Linked DNA regions of Luteolibacter yonseiensis. The main gene of each other region encodes a partner of the protein of the gene in region 2 in a complex. Links are inferred from orthologs where the notes say so. Each region holds a gene or a part of one and is shown on either strand. Other genes may lie near its edges.

Region 1 (5,379 bases), on a different replicon or contig from region 2:
AGGTGAACGCCCGCGCCGGTTACCGGAAAAACGATTGGGAGGTGGCGGTGGATTGCCTGAACCTGCTGGGCCGGGATGACAATGACATCGAGTATTTCTACACCTCGCGTCTGCCGGGAGAACCTGCGGCGGGTGTGGATGACATCCACCTCCATCCCGCCGAGCCGAGGACGTTCCGGGTTTCGCTGACACGCCGCTTCTAGGTCGAAACATGACGTGAAATCAACGGAGCACTGGTTTTCAGCCGACGGGGGATCGCCACCCGCCGGGCTGATGCCGGCGCTCCGTTTGACGCTTCACAGCGGACCCTGTCCGCTCTATCCCTTTCCCGCTCCATGATCCGCCCCGCGCTAGCCCTGCTGATCCTGACCACCGCCACAGCGGTGGTTCCGGAGTATTTCGTCATCGGGTTCACCCACATCCTGCCGGGGGGGCTGGATCACATCCTGTTCATCCTCGGGCTGTTTTTTCTCACGAAAAACGCGGGGGCGTTGCTGTTGCAGATGACGCTTTTCACCCTGGCGCATTCGTTGACGCTGGGGCTTTCGCTTTACGGCATCGTGCACGCTCCGACGGTTCTGGTGGAGGTCGCCATCGCCCTGAGCATCGCGTTTGTCGCGGGGGAGAATCTGTTTTCGGACAAACTCAGCCGCTGGAGGCCGTGGGTGGTCTTCGGATCGGGATTGATCCATGGCATGGGATTCGCCCATTCGTTTGAAGAAACCCTGGTGGATTCCGGCGACTTCCTCCCGGCGTTGTTCAGCTTCAACATGGGCATCGAGTTCGGCCAGCTCGCGGTGGTGGGCATCGCGTCCGCGGCGGTGGCATTGTGGTGGAAGCGGGACTGGTATCGCACCGTCATTGCGAGGCCCGCTTCGCTCATGATCGCGAGCGCCGGGCTATACTGGGCGGTGGAGCGTTCGATCGGCTGACCGGAGGGCGGAATACGCGGGAATCCTGGAGGGAAACGATCTTGCGGCCATAATGAGCCGACGCGGAAATCACGTGGTTTCGCAAAATGCCCGGATAGGAAAAAGGCGCAAAAAAACCCGATCCGCCGCGATGGCGGACCGGGTTCCATGAAGAGGGGAGATTACTTCGAGGACACCGGAGCTGGCGCCGGAGTTGGTGCTGGCGGATTCGGGCAGCAGGAAGCGGCGAGGAAGGAAGCTGCTGCGGCTGCGATGATGAATTTAACGGTTGTCATGATGTTGTTTTCGGTTGTTGGTTTCTCTGCATCAGGGATCTTGTCCCAGATGACTTGAAAACAACTATCAGTTGCGTTTGTTGAATCAAGTTAAGTTTCGATTCAATCGGCTGATTGTTAGCGGCCCAACAGGTGACCGGTGACGGATCGGAGCGCCATTTCAGGCGGCGTCCTGGTCCGCACGCTTGCGGCGGATGGCGGGCGGACGCTCGCCGGTGACCACCTGGCGGTTGATCGTGACGGACTCGATATCCTCGCGGGACGGGATGTCGAACATCACCTCGAGCATCATTTTCTCGAAGATCGAGCGCAGGGCGCGGGCACCGGTTCCACGGCGGACGGCTTCCTCGGCGAGGGCGCGGAGCGCGTCGCGGGTGACGCGGAGCTTCACGTCGTTCATGGCCAGTTGCTTGCCATACTGTTTCACCAGCGCGTTTTTCGGCTCGGTGAGGATGGACATGAGTTCCTCCTCGGTGAGTTTTCTCAGCGCGGAAATGACCGGGATTCGGCCGATGAATTCCGGAATGAGGCCGAAATGGAGGAGATCCTCGGGCTGGACTTTTTCCAGAACGTTCACGGCAGGATCATCGAGGTTTTCCTTCGCTGCGTCCACGTGGAAGCCCAGGGTGTTGCTGCCGAGGCGGCGTTTCACCATGTCCTCCAGTCCGACGAACGCGCCGCCGACGATGAAGAGGATCTTCTCGGTATTGACCTGGATGTATTCCTGCTGCGGGTGCTTGCGGCCGCCTTGCGGCGGGACGTTGCAGATGGTGCCCTCGAGGATTTTCAGCAGAGCCTGCTGCACGCCCTCGCCCGAGACGTCCCGGGTGATGGAGACGTTTTCGGTCTTGCGGCCGATCTTGTCGATCTCGTCCACGTAGATGATGCCGCGTTCGGCGCGGGCGACGTCGAACTCGGAAGCCTGGAGCAGGCGGAGGATGATGTTCTCCACATCCTCGCCGACATAACCGGCTTCGGTGAGGGTGGTGGCGTCCACGATGCAGAACGGCACGTCGAGCACGCGGGCGAGCGTGCGGGCGAGCAGGGTCTTGCCCGAGCCGGTGGGCCCGAGAAGCATGATGTTGGATTTTTCAATCTCCACGTCCTTGAACTCATCGCCGACCTTCGCCTGGTCCTGGCGCAGGCGCTGGTAGTGGTTGTAAACGGCGACGGAGAGGACTTTCTTGGCGTTCTCCTGGCCGACCACGTGTTCGTTGAGCTTCGCGAGGATGCTGGCGGGCGAGGGGATCTTGAATCCCGGCTTGTCAGCGGGCGTCTTGCCCTTCGCGGTGGCGGTGGTGCCGAGTTCCTTTTCGAGGATATTCGCGCAGACGTCGATGCACTCGTTGCAGATGTAGACTCCCGGCCCGGCGATGAGCTTTTTGACTTCAGAGTGACTCTTTCCGCAGAAGGAGCACATGGTGAGATTTGAGGCGCGTGCCATGAGGTTACGGGAAAATAGGGGAAAATGGAGCAGCCGGGGGGTGCCCGGCTGCTGGTGAAGCGTCAGGCTTCGGGAGTTTTGTCTTCGATCGCCGCGGCGACGGCGTCCGGAAGCTGCTTGCGGCTTTCGAGGACCTTGTCCACGAGGCCGTAGGCGACGGATTGCTCGGCGGTCATGTAATTGTCACGATCCGAGTCGAATTCGACCTGCTCGACGGTCTTGCCCGTGTGGTGGGCGAGGATGCCGTTCAGGCGCTTTTTCAGGTTGAACATGAACCCGATGGTGCGCTCGACGTCGGACGCGGTGCCGGAGGCGCCGCCCGAGACCTGGTGGATCATGACGTGGGAGTTCGGCAGGCAGAAGCGCTTGCCCTTCGTCCCGGCCGTCAGGAGCACGGAGCCCATGGAGGCGGCGATGCCGATGCAGTAGGTGTTCACGTCGCAGGTGAGGAACTGCATGGTGTCATACATCGCGAGGCCCGCGGTGACGGAGCCGCCGGGGGAGTTGATGTAGATGTGGATGTCCTTCTTCGGGTCCTGCATCTGCAGGAAGAGAAGCTGCGCGATGACGGAGTTCGCGACAAAATCATCGATGGGGACACCGATGAAGATGATGCGGTCCTTCAGGAGGCGCGAGTAGATGTCGAAGGAGCGCTCGCCACGACCGTCCGACTCCACGACCACGGGGACGTAGTAGTTTTTCGGCGTGCCGGAGTTGCTCATTGATGATGTGGGGAAGTTAAGCATCGAGTGTTGTTTCGGTTGACTCCACCACGTTCGCGTGCTCGACGAGGAAGTCAATGGTCTTGCCGATGGCCATGGAACTGCGGATGTTCTGGATGCGTCCGGCGCGCTGCATGTCCTTGATGAACTTCTTGGGAGCCACTTTACGGGAATTCGCGATCTGGACGAGGTGTTGCACCAACTCTTGATCCGTCACGGAGATCTTTTCGATGCGGGCGATTTCCTGCAAAATGAAATTCGTGCGGAGGTTCGAAACGGCCTGGTCGGCGGCGCTGGAGAAAATCTCGCTCTGCTGGGACTCGATCTCGCCTTCGGTCATGCCGGCCTTCACACCCTGGCGGACGATGGCGTCGGCCTGGCTCTGGGTTTCCTGGGCGATCAGTTCGTCCGGAAGCTCGAAATTCACCTGGGAATTGAAGTGCGCGACGATCTGGTTGACCTTCATGTCATCGATCTTGCGGCGGCGCTCGCCTTCCATGTTCTCGGTGATGATGGTCTTGATGCCTTCGAGCGTCTGGTCCGGAGCGAGCTTGGCGGCGAACTCGTCGTTGAGCTCGGGAAGCACGGCCGTTTTCAGTTCCTTGACGGTGACCTGGAAGGTGATCTCCTTGTTCTGGAGGTCCGCGACGGGGAAATCCTCAGGCAGGGTGATGGTGATCTCGCGGGAGTCGCCCACGTTCACGCCCACGAGCTGCGCGGCGAAGCCGGGGAGGAACGCCTTTTCATCAAGGCGGACCCAGAAGCCCTCGCGGCCGGAGAGGTAGCCGGCGGACTTGCCGAGGAATTCCTCGGTTGGCTTGCCTTCGACAGTCGAGGTGTAGTCGATGACGGCGAAGTCCTTCAGTTCGGCCGCGCGGCCCTCGATGTCGTTGAAATCGGCGAAACGCTCCTGGAGGGCGGTGAGTTGCGCCTCGATTTCTTCCGTTGGAACGGCGGCGGGTGGCACCGTGACGGTGACGCCCTTGTATTCAGGAAGAGTGACTTCCGGAGCGAGAGTCAGCTTGGAAACAAAGGTGACGGAGCCGTTTTCGTGGGTGGTCACGTCTTCCGGCACGCCGAAGTCGAGCACGTTGAGCGACTCCTGCTTGAGGGCCTCGTCGTAGGCCTCGTTGATGAGCACGCCGTTGAGCTCTTCGGAAATCTCTTTTTGGAAACGTTTTTCCACGACAGCACGCGGAGCCTTGCCTGGGCGGAATCCGGGGACGCGGGCCTTGCTGGTGTAGCCTCTGACGATCTGATCGCGCTGGCCGTTGACTTTATCCGCTGGGATTTCAACGCGAAGGGTGGCGACGCACTTTGGCTGCTTCTCGACAACAATGTTCATAATAGATAGTACCGACTTTGGCGTCGGGCGGGCAAACTAGAGGAATTTTCCGCCGAATGTCAAATGAGGTGTTCGAAAAGCGCGGTGGCCCGGTCATGGGCGAAAACCGGTGGTGCGGGGCCTGCCGGCCGACGGAAGAGGTGTTTTTCAGGAAACCACCCGCCCGGAACCCGCGTGACTTTCAACAATCTCCCGCACTTGACGTGAGGGGATTATCCGCAGGATGCTCCGCCCGCGATGAACGACACAACACGCCCCTTTTCCAGTCTGATGCTTGATGGCCCCGACCGCGCCCCCAGCCGCGCGATGCTCTACGCCGTCGGTTTCAAAAAAGAAGATTTCTCCAAGCCGCAGATCGGCATCGCCTCCACCTGGAGCCAGGTCACCCCGTGCAACGTCCACATCGACAAGCTCGCCATCGAGTCCTCGAAAGGGGCCGACGCCGCGGGCGGCAAGGGCGTGATTTTCAACACCATCACCATTTCCGACGGCATTTCCATGGGCACGGAAGGGATGAAATACTCGCTCGTTTCCCGTGAGGTGATCGCGGACTCCATCGAGACGGTGGTGGGCTGCGAGGGGATGGACGGCTTTGTCGCCATCGGCGGCTGTGACAAGAACATGCCCGGCTGTCTCATGGCCATGGCCCGGATGAACCGTC
Region 2 (7,909 bases):
CGTATTGACCGCGGCCACCGGATTGCTTGACCAGTTTGCCCTCGCCGCCCGCGGCCTGGGTGATGGTTTCGCGGTAGGCGATCTGCGGGGCACCGGTGTTCGCCTCGACCTTGAACTCGCGGCGGAGGCGGTCGATGATGATTTCCAGGTGAAGCTCGCCCATTCCGGAGATGATCGTTTGTCCGGTTTCCTCGTCGGTTTTGACCATGAAGGTCGGGTCTTCCTCGGAGAGACGTCCGAGTGCGAGGGCGAGTTTTTCCTGATCTGCGATGGTTTTCGGCTCGACGGCCATCGAGATGACCGGTTCCGGGAAAGTAGGGGGTTCGAGGACCACGTCGTGGCGCTCGGCGGCGAGGGTGTCGCCGGTGGTGACGTTCTTGATGCCGACCATGGCGGCGATGTCACCGGAATAACAGACGTCGATGTCCTTGTGTTCGTTGGCCTGGATCTGGATCAGACGACCGACACGCTCGGATCGGCGGGTGCGCGGGTTATAAACCGTGTCGCCCTTCTTGATCATTCCGGAATAAACGCGGAAGAAAACGAGCTTGCCGACGAATTTGTCCGCCCAGAGCTTGAATGCGAGGGAGACGAATTTTTCGTTGTCGGAGGTGATGACCTCGATCTTTTCCTCCTCATTGTCGGGATTCATGCCGATGGCGGCGGGAATATCGAGCGGGCTCGGGAGGTAATCGACAACGGCATCGAGCAGATACTGGACGCCTTTGTTCTTAAAAGCGGAACCGCCGGCAACCGGAACCAACAAGTTGGCGATGGTGGCGCGGCGGAGGCCTTGCTTCAGTTCTTCGAGAGTGATGACTTCCTCATTGAGGAATTTTTCGCCAACCTGGTCGTCCACGTCGGCGACGGCGTTGATGAGTTCATCGTGGGCCTGTTTACAGAGATCGACAAGATCGCCTTCAAGGTCCCTGACGGTATAGGTGGAGCCGAACTTGTCGTCGTCCGAGAAGTAGACGGCTTTCTGGTTCACCACGTCGATCTGGCCGATGAGCTGGTCCTCGGCACCGATCGGGATCAGGATTCTGACGGCATTGGCACCAAGTTTTTCTTTAACCTCGCTGACAACGTTGTCGAAATCGGCACCGGTGCGGTCCATCTTGTTGACGAAGACCAGACGCGGGACGTTGTACTTCGTCGCCTGGCGCCAGACGGTTTCGGTTTGCGGCTGCACACCGGCGACCGCGTCAAAAACGACAATGGCACCATCGAGAACCCGGAGGGACCGTTCGACTTCAGCGGTGAAGTCGACGTGTCCCGGAGTGTCGATGATGTTGATGCGTTGTTTCTGACCAGGGAAAAGCTTGGTCACACCCTCTTCCGCGTGTTGCCACCACTCGGTGGTGACAGCGGCGGAAGTGATGGTGATCCCGCGTTCGCGCTCCTGCTCCATCCAGTCCGTCGTGGCACCACCATCGTGGACCTCGCCGATCTTGTGGATCATCCCGGTATAAAACAGGATGCGTTCCGTGAGCGTCGTCTTGCCGGCATCAATGTGCGCGGCGATCCCGATATTCCGGGTGCGCTCGAGCACATATTGACGGTTTGGACTATTCGGATTCACGGAACGGAAGTTTCTGGAGCGCTGTCGGTGAATTAGAAGCGGAAGTGGGCGAAAGCGCGGTTTGCCTGCGCCATCTTGTGCACGTCGTCGCGTTTGCGGACGGCGCTTCCTTGGTTGTTCGCGGCGTCCTTGATCTCGTTTGCGAGAGCGACGTGCATCGGGGTGCCCTTGCGGTTGCGGGCGTAGTTGACGAGCCAGCGCATGGAGAGGGACTCGGAACGATCCGGAGCCACTTCAAGCGGGACCTGGTAGGTGGCACCACCGACGCGGCGGGATTTCACTTCCACGCGTGGTTTGGTGTTCTCGACGGCGCGGGTGATCACTTCGAGCGGGTCGATGGTGTCGACACCTTCGTTCGCACGGTCGATTGCGGCGTAAACGATGCGCTGGGCGAGCGAACGTTTTCCGGATTCCATCACCTTACTGATGAGGTGACCAACGAGGGCGCTGTCGTAGCGGGGATCGCGACGATCTGGTTTGGTAAAGATGCGCTTGCGGCGTGGCATGGCGTTGGGATGGTAGTTTGTTGGTTAAAATGCGAAGCGGATTACTTCTTCTTGCCTTTGGCAGGAGCCGCGGCCTGGCCGGGCTTCGGACGCTTGGCACCGTACTTCGAACGGGATTGACGGCGCTTGTCGACACCAAGGGTATCGAGCGAACCACGAACAATGTGGTAGCGCACACCCGGAAGGTCTTTCACCCGGCCGCCGCGAACGAGGACGATCGAGTGCTCCTGGAGGTTGTGACCTTCACCGCCGATGTAGGCGATGACTTCGAATCCGTTGGTAAGGCGGACCTTGGCCACTTTACGGAGAGCCGAGTTCGGCTTCTTGGGCGTCCGAGTCATGACTTGAAGGCATACTCCGCGGCGCTGAGGGCAGTTGACAAGAGCGGGTGACTTCGACTTTTCGGCCGGAGTGAGGCGTCCCTTGCGAACGAGCTGGTTGATTGTCGGCATGATTTCCTGCGTGGTTCTGATTTTCCCGAGATTTTGGGACAGACCGGCACACCGACGAGATTTCCTCGCAAGAGCTTTTTTCCGGAGCTGCACCCGATAAATTTTCCCTGTAATTTGAGCTACCTCGATAAATCGTCAGCAGCCCTCGCTGTGGGGGGGGCGACTCTATGAGCCAAACCCGACCTGACAAGTCCTATTTTGAAAATTTCTTTTAATTTTCGTCAGAAAGCGTCGATTTATTGAAAAATCAAACCACAACGGGCGATTTGCACCTCAAATCGGGACGTTGAAACCGGGCACCAATCCAATATTAGTGCCAATTCCGGCATCAGAACCATCGAAACTGGCGGCCGATCCAAGGATCGCCCTATAATCCGGACCGAGGGCCGGCATCTGAACCGTATGCGCCCCGGAACCCACTCCCATGCCAATGAGCACCCGCTTCTTTCGCGCGCTGTTTATAATATCCATACTCACGGGCGAATTGTCCGCCGCCCCGTCGCCCATGAAGACCATCCGTGCCGACGATCCGCAGGTTCTCGCCGGATTGTCGCCGCTCAATTGGATCAAGAGCGCGGGCGCCGTACATTCGCCGGTATGTGGAGCGTCCTTCAAAATCGCTTTTCTCGATACGAAGCAGGTTATTCTCCACATTGATGCCGGTTCCCACTCCTATCCGTCCCCCACCCGCTTCCCCATTCTTGCTTGGACGGTGAACAACGGGACCGCCCGGACCCACCAGATCGCCGCCGGCGAAACCAGCATCACGCTTTCCGAGTCGGTTCCGAACCCGGTCATCGACTTTCACATCAGAGGCATGTCCCCTTTTGAGGACCGCTTCCATGGCGACGTCCCCGCAAACGCAGTCAGTTTGACGGGTTTCACAGTGGACCCGAAATGCCGCCTCACGGTCCCGTCCGCCGCACCGGTCTGGCTGAACCTCGGCGACTCCATTCTTTCCGGCGACGCCGCAGCCTATGATTCCAAACAGGGCCGCCCTCCGGACGACCAATGGGCCGCCTCGGATGACGCCCGCGCCAGCTACGGTTATCTCCTGGCCAAACACTACGGCTTCCGGGAATCCCGTCTTGCCTTTGGAGGTTACGCATGGTCCGGCGGAGGAGGAAACAATCCGCAGGCAGCCGACCTCATCGATCAAATCACCAGCACCACCTCCCGCCTTACGGACGGAAAGCTCGCCCCGTGCCCGAAAGTCGTCCTCATCAATCTGGGAGAAAACGGTGCTCCGAAATCCGAGCACGTCACCGCCGCTTTGACCCGATTGCGCGAGCGCTGCCTCCCGGATACCCGCATCATCGTCATGGTTCCCGTTTCGGGCCGGGCCCGCTCCGAAGTCACAGCGGCCGTCGAGGCCTATTTAAATACCAGCAAGGACCCGCACGCCCACCTGATCGATCTGGGCACCGTGCGGTTCAAGACCGCGGACGGGCAACACCCAACCGCCGATGGACACCAGGCGATTTACGAAGCCGCGCTGCCGTCTCTGGACAAGATTTTGAAATGACCCGCAAGTGAAGCGATGGCGGATCCCGATGCCCCCCAAATTCATCGACGGGCGGGCATTCTCTGCCGGTAGCCCGTTGGCACTCCCCTCTTCCTCACGGGAGGACAGGAGCATGGGCCATTCGTGGAGGGGCATTGACAGCCGCATTCCCCTGTCGGAGCCGATGGTGGGTTCTGATCGGGACATCAAAACCGTGGCTTCGGGAGATCCGCCGCGATTGCCGATCAGAAGACCAGCGCCGTCAAAATTGAATATGACGAAAATGTTTCCCAGCAGGGTTGGCCGGGTTTTCCATCCGGATGGAGTCTGACGTCGTGCCCGCCCGACCTGACTTCCCAGGCAGCCGGATCAGCCTGTCCGGGCGGATGGCGACCGAGGCGGGAAACTTTCCATCCCATTATGAAATTGAACCGCTTTTTGATGTTTTTCGGCTTTTTGGCAACACCGCTGTCCCTGATGGGAGCAACCACTTATGAGTGGACATTCGATCAAGGAGATCTGGGTTCATCGCTGGGTGGAGGAATCATGGCCGCCGCCGATGCCACGACAGCAGGGCAGATCACCTATGGAACCACCGATGGAGCAGCTGTTCCACACATCAATTTCCAAACCTCCCGATATCTCGCGGTTCCCGCTCTCACGGGCGCCGGCAACGGCCTGCTCCTGACGCTGCCATCCAGCGGCCCGAACGGCGGCGGGAGCTATATCAACGATTACTCGATCATCATGGATATCTACAGTCCGGGTGCGGCTGGCTGGCAGGCCCTCTTCAACACGGATACGTCGAACGGAAACGATGCTGATTTCTACATCGACGCCTCCGGACGCCTCGGAATCGCCGCCCTCGGCTACTCGACGTCCCCGCTGATCCTCCAGAACCAGTGGAACCGCATCGCGTTTGTTGCCGATCTGGATGGCGGCACCGTGAAATATTTCGTAAACGGCACACTGGCCTTCACCCGCACGGGATCAAGCATGAGGGACGGGAGATTCGCCCTCTACAGCAATGCGAACAGCGGAGCCGATCTCCTCTTGTTCAACGAAGGAGACACCAGCGGCGTCTACACCCATTCCCTCTATGTGAACAGCGTCGGGTTCATGGATTCCACCCTCAGCGATTCGGCGGTAGCCGCCCTCGGCGGTGCCAATGCCGGAGGCATTTTCGTCCCCGAGCCCGGCAGCATGATCCTTGCCGCCGTTTCATGTGCCGGTCTCGTCGCCCGCCGCCGCCGCGCCTGATCCCATCCAACCCATTTCCCGACAGCTTCATGAAACGTTCTGATTTCCTCCGTCTGACATCCGCCACGACCGCCGGCATGGCCACCCGGAGCATCCTCGGAGGATTGCTGGTGGAGCGGGCGATTTCCACCGCATCCGCGGCAGAGACCGGCTCCACCCTCAAGCCCTACCTGCAGACACCCCGGCCCGACTCCATCTGGGTCAGCTGGTGGACGGACGCCGGGGCCCAGTCCATCATCGATTGGGGGACGTCCGTGGACCAACTGGTGAATCAGGTGACCGGAGGCATGCAGAACCTGGGGACCAACTATCGTTACCACTCCGCGCAGATCACGGGGCTGCAACCGTCCACATTCTATTACTACCGTGTCCGGACCGAACTGGAGACCTCGGATGTCCACCGGTTCAAGACCCCGCCCGCCCTCGGCACCAAAACAGGCCGCTTCAGGGTGCTCGTGATCGGCGACAACCAGATCATCTCCACGGAGCGCCGTTGGGAGAAATTGATCGGCCGCGCGAGAATCAAGATCGAGGAAAAATACGGCGTCCCCTTGGAAGAGGCCGTCGATTTCATCCTCAATGTCGGCGACCAGGTGGATGTGGGAACGCTCAACCACTACCGGAACCTCCACTTCGAATACGGCAAGAGCGTCACTCCCAATCTCGCCTCGATGACCACCGTGGGAAACCACGAAACCTATGGTGGCGACAGCAACCTGGCGCTTTACAAGAGCCTTTTCTATTATGAGCAGCTCTCCTACCAAGGCATCACAAGCCCCGGGGGGGACGCCTATTATGCCTACCAGCTGGCCAACGTGCTGTTCATGCACTTCAACAGCGAGTCGATGCCGAACCCTGCGGAAGGGATCGGCAACGTGCAGAAGCAATGGGCCCAGGACATCATCAACGCCGCGAAGACCGACGATTCCGTGGAGTTCATCATCAGCCTGTGCCACCGTCCCTACCAGGCGGAACAATATGTCGGAGACATTTCCAACTGGTTCCGCACGGAGGTGATGCCGATCCTCGCGCAAACCGAAAAACACGTCCTGAACATCGGTGCCCACCACCACCTTTACGCCCGGGGACAGACACGCGATTGGCCGATCTACCACGTCATTTCCGGCGCGACGGCGTGGGACCAATATTGGGGCCAGTCGAGCGAGATCGACTATGACGATGTGCAGAAAACCGTGGCGAACTGGGCGTGGCAGCTGATCGATTTCGATCTGGACAACCGCGACATGCGAGTGGAGTGCTACGCCGAGGCGAACGTCCGGCTTCCCGAAAGCACCCGTTGGACGACCCAGGCCTACAACAGCCGCCTCATCGATTCATTCCACCGCCGTTTCGGCATCGCCGCGCCCCATGCCCCGTTGATGACGAACACCGGATCAAGCGCGCCGGGCCAGCAGAATCTGGTGGCGCTGCCGTTCATTCTCCATAGCTCCGCGTTCGCTTCGGATGCGCCGTCGGAGGTTCTCAACAGCACACAGTTCCAGGTCTCGGCGGACGCGGGCTTCTCCAGCCTCATCATCGACCGCATCCGTGACGTGGAGAACCTCTACGGTGACACGGGCGCTCCCAACTACGAGCCGGTCAACATCCATGCGGAAGTCAACGTGCTCGATTTCACCATCGCCGCGAACGCCCTGCCGGACAGCCACTACTACGCGCGCGTGCGCCACCGTGACTCGAACGCGGTCTGGTCCGGATGGTCCGCCGCTTATGTTTTCGACGTGACCGGCAGTTCGGCGGCAGGGACTTCCCTGAGCCTGGCAAAATCGATCTACGCACCGGGTGAGGATATCCTGGTCAGCTATGAACGTCCGTCCACCTTCGCGGCGGACTGGATCGGCATGTTCCGCCACGGAGAATCCCCCGCATCCGCCGTCCCCGCATCCCGCCAGTATGCGACCGGCGGTGCCGGGAGCCGGAATTTCCGATACGATTTCACTCCCGGAATGTGGTTCGCCGGATTCTTCGGTAACAACGGGACGGCCGAGATCGCTCCTCGTGTTCCTTTTTATGTCGGGACACCTGTCCAGATCACCACGACGAAGGCGACCTACGACGAAGCCGAGGACGTGACGGTTTCATGGAACGCCGCTCCCGGCGGTGAGGATGATCTGATCGCTGTCTATCTGGTCGGCGAGGTTCCCGGCACCGCCACCCCCGCCATCACCGTCCCCGCGAGATCCCGCCATGGAAAACGTACGGTCGCGGGACTGGCGAAGGGCTTCTATTACGCGACCTTCCTGGTGAACGGACAGGCCTACGAGCTGTCTCCCCGCGCCGGTTTCTCCATCGGCACCCTCATCGCCGAGGTATCCATGGATACGGCGGTGGTGACCGCCGGGCAGAATTTCACGGTCCGCTTCTCAGGTGGTCCCGGCATTCCCAAGGATTGGATCGGGCTGCACGCCGCGGGCGGCACACCCGGCCTCGCGCCGCTCCTGTCCTACCTCTACTTCGCAGGGGCCACCTCCGGCTCGGTGACCTTTGCCCTGCCGGACCTCCCGCCGGGCGACTACTTCGTCTCGATGTTCACCAACGACTCCTACACCGAGGTTTCGAACCGTTTCAACTTCAGCGTCGTCGCTGC

The links. Proteins that work in one complex are often made in the same cells at the same time.
Region 1: the proteins of rpsG (region 2) and tig are in contact, whole or in part, in a crystal structure (PDB 3GTY), measured with the Thermotoga maritima proteins. The link is inferred for Luteolibacter yonseiensis from one-to-one orthologs. Residues at the interface, in WP_004081843.1 of Thermotoga maritima: Lys34, Lys52, Lys55, Glu59, Arg62, Gln63, Glu66, Asn67, Lys69, Val71, Arg95, Ala109, Lys110, Lys111, Gly112, Arg113, Pro114, Glu117, Glu121, Ile124, Ala125, Tyr127, Asn128, Asn129, Thr130, Gly131, Lys135, Asp139, Arg142, Met143; in WP_004081061.1 of Thermotoga maritima: Glu122, Val124, Val129, Leu130, Tyr133, Glu188, Gly259, Ile262, Tyr263, Glu266, Ser270, Glu273, Gln274, Glu277, Arg308, Gln311, Ile312, Ser315, Tyr316, Glu325, Arg329, Arg336, Leu363, Phe366, Trp367, Arg373, Leu377, Arg381, Leu384, Glu387.

What each region holds. Positions count from the first base shown.
Region 1 is NZ_JAENIK010000002.1:71,307-76,685, forward strand. What follows is about bases 2,555-5,379. They hold tig (trigger factor), read right to left. Parts: upstream 4,719-5,379; coding sequence 3,390-4,718; downstream 2,555-3,389. Other genes in these bases: clpX (ATP-dependent Clp protease ATP-binding subunit ClpX), read right to left, coding at 2,555-2,651; JIN84_RS01330 (ATP-dependent Clp protease proteolytic subunit), read right to left, coding at 2,714-3,373; ilvD (dihydroxy-acid dehydratase), read left to right, coding at 4,956-5,379. Also shown: JIN84_RS01310 (TonB-dependent receptor), read left to right, coding at 1-203; JIN84_RS01315 (HupE/UreJ family protein), read left to right, coding at 336-932; JIN84_RS01320 (hypothetical protein), read left to right, coding at 1,080-1,265; more of clpX, read right to left, coding at 1,368-2,554. UniProt on the Bacillus subtilis protein: Involved in protein export. Acts as a chaperone by maintaining the newly synthesized protein in an open conformation. Functions as a peptidyl-prolyl cis-trans isomerase.
Region 2 is NZ_JAENIK010000011.1:387,635-395,543, reverse strand. What follows is about bases 352-3,151. They hold rpsG (30S ribosomal protein S7), read right to left. Parts: upstream 2,089-3,151; coding sequence 1,615-2,088; downstream 352-1,614. Other genes in these bases: JIN84_RS11330 (SGNH/GDSL hydrolase family protein), read left to right, coding at 3,046-3,151; rpsL (30S ribosomal protein S12), read right to left, coding at 2,130-2,540; fusA (elongation factor G), read right to left, coding at 352-1,582. Outside these bases: more of fusA, read right to left, coding at 1-351; more of JIN84_RS11330, read left to right, coding at 3,152-4,065; JIN84_RS11325 (LamG-like jellyroll fold domain-containing protein), read left to right, coding at 4,465-5,304; JIN84_RS11320 (purple acid phosphatase family protein), read left to right, coding at 5,334-7,909.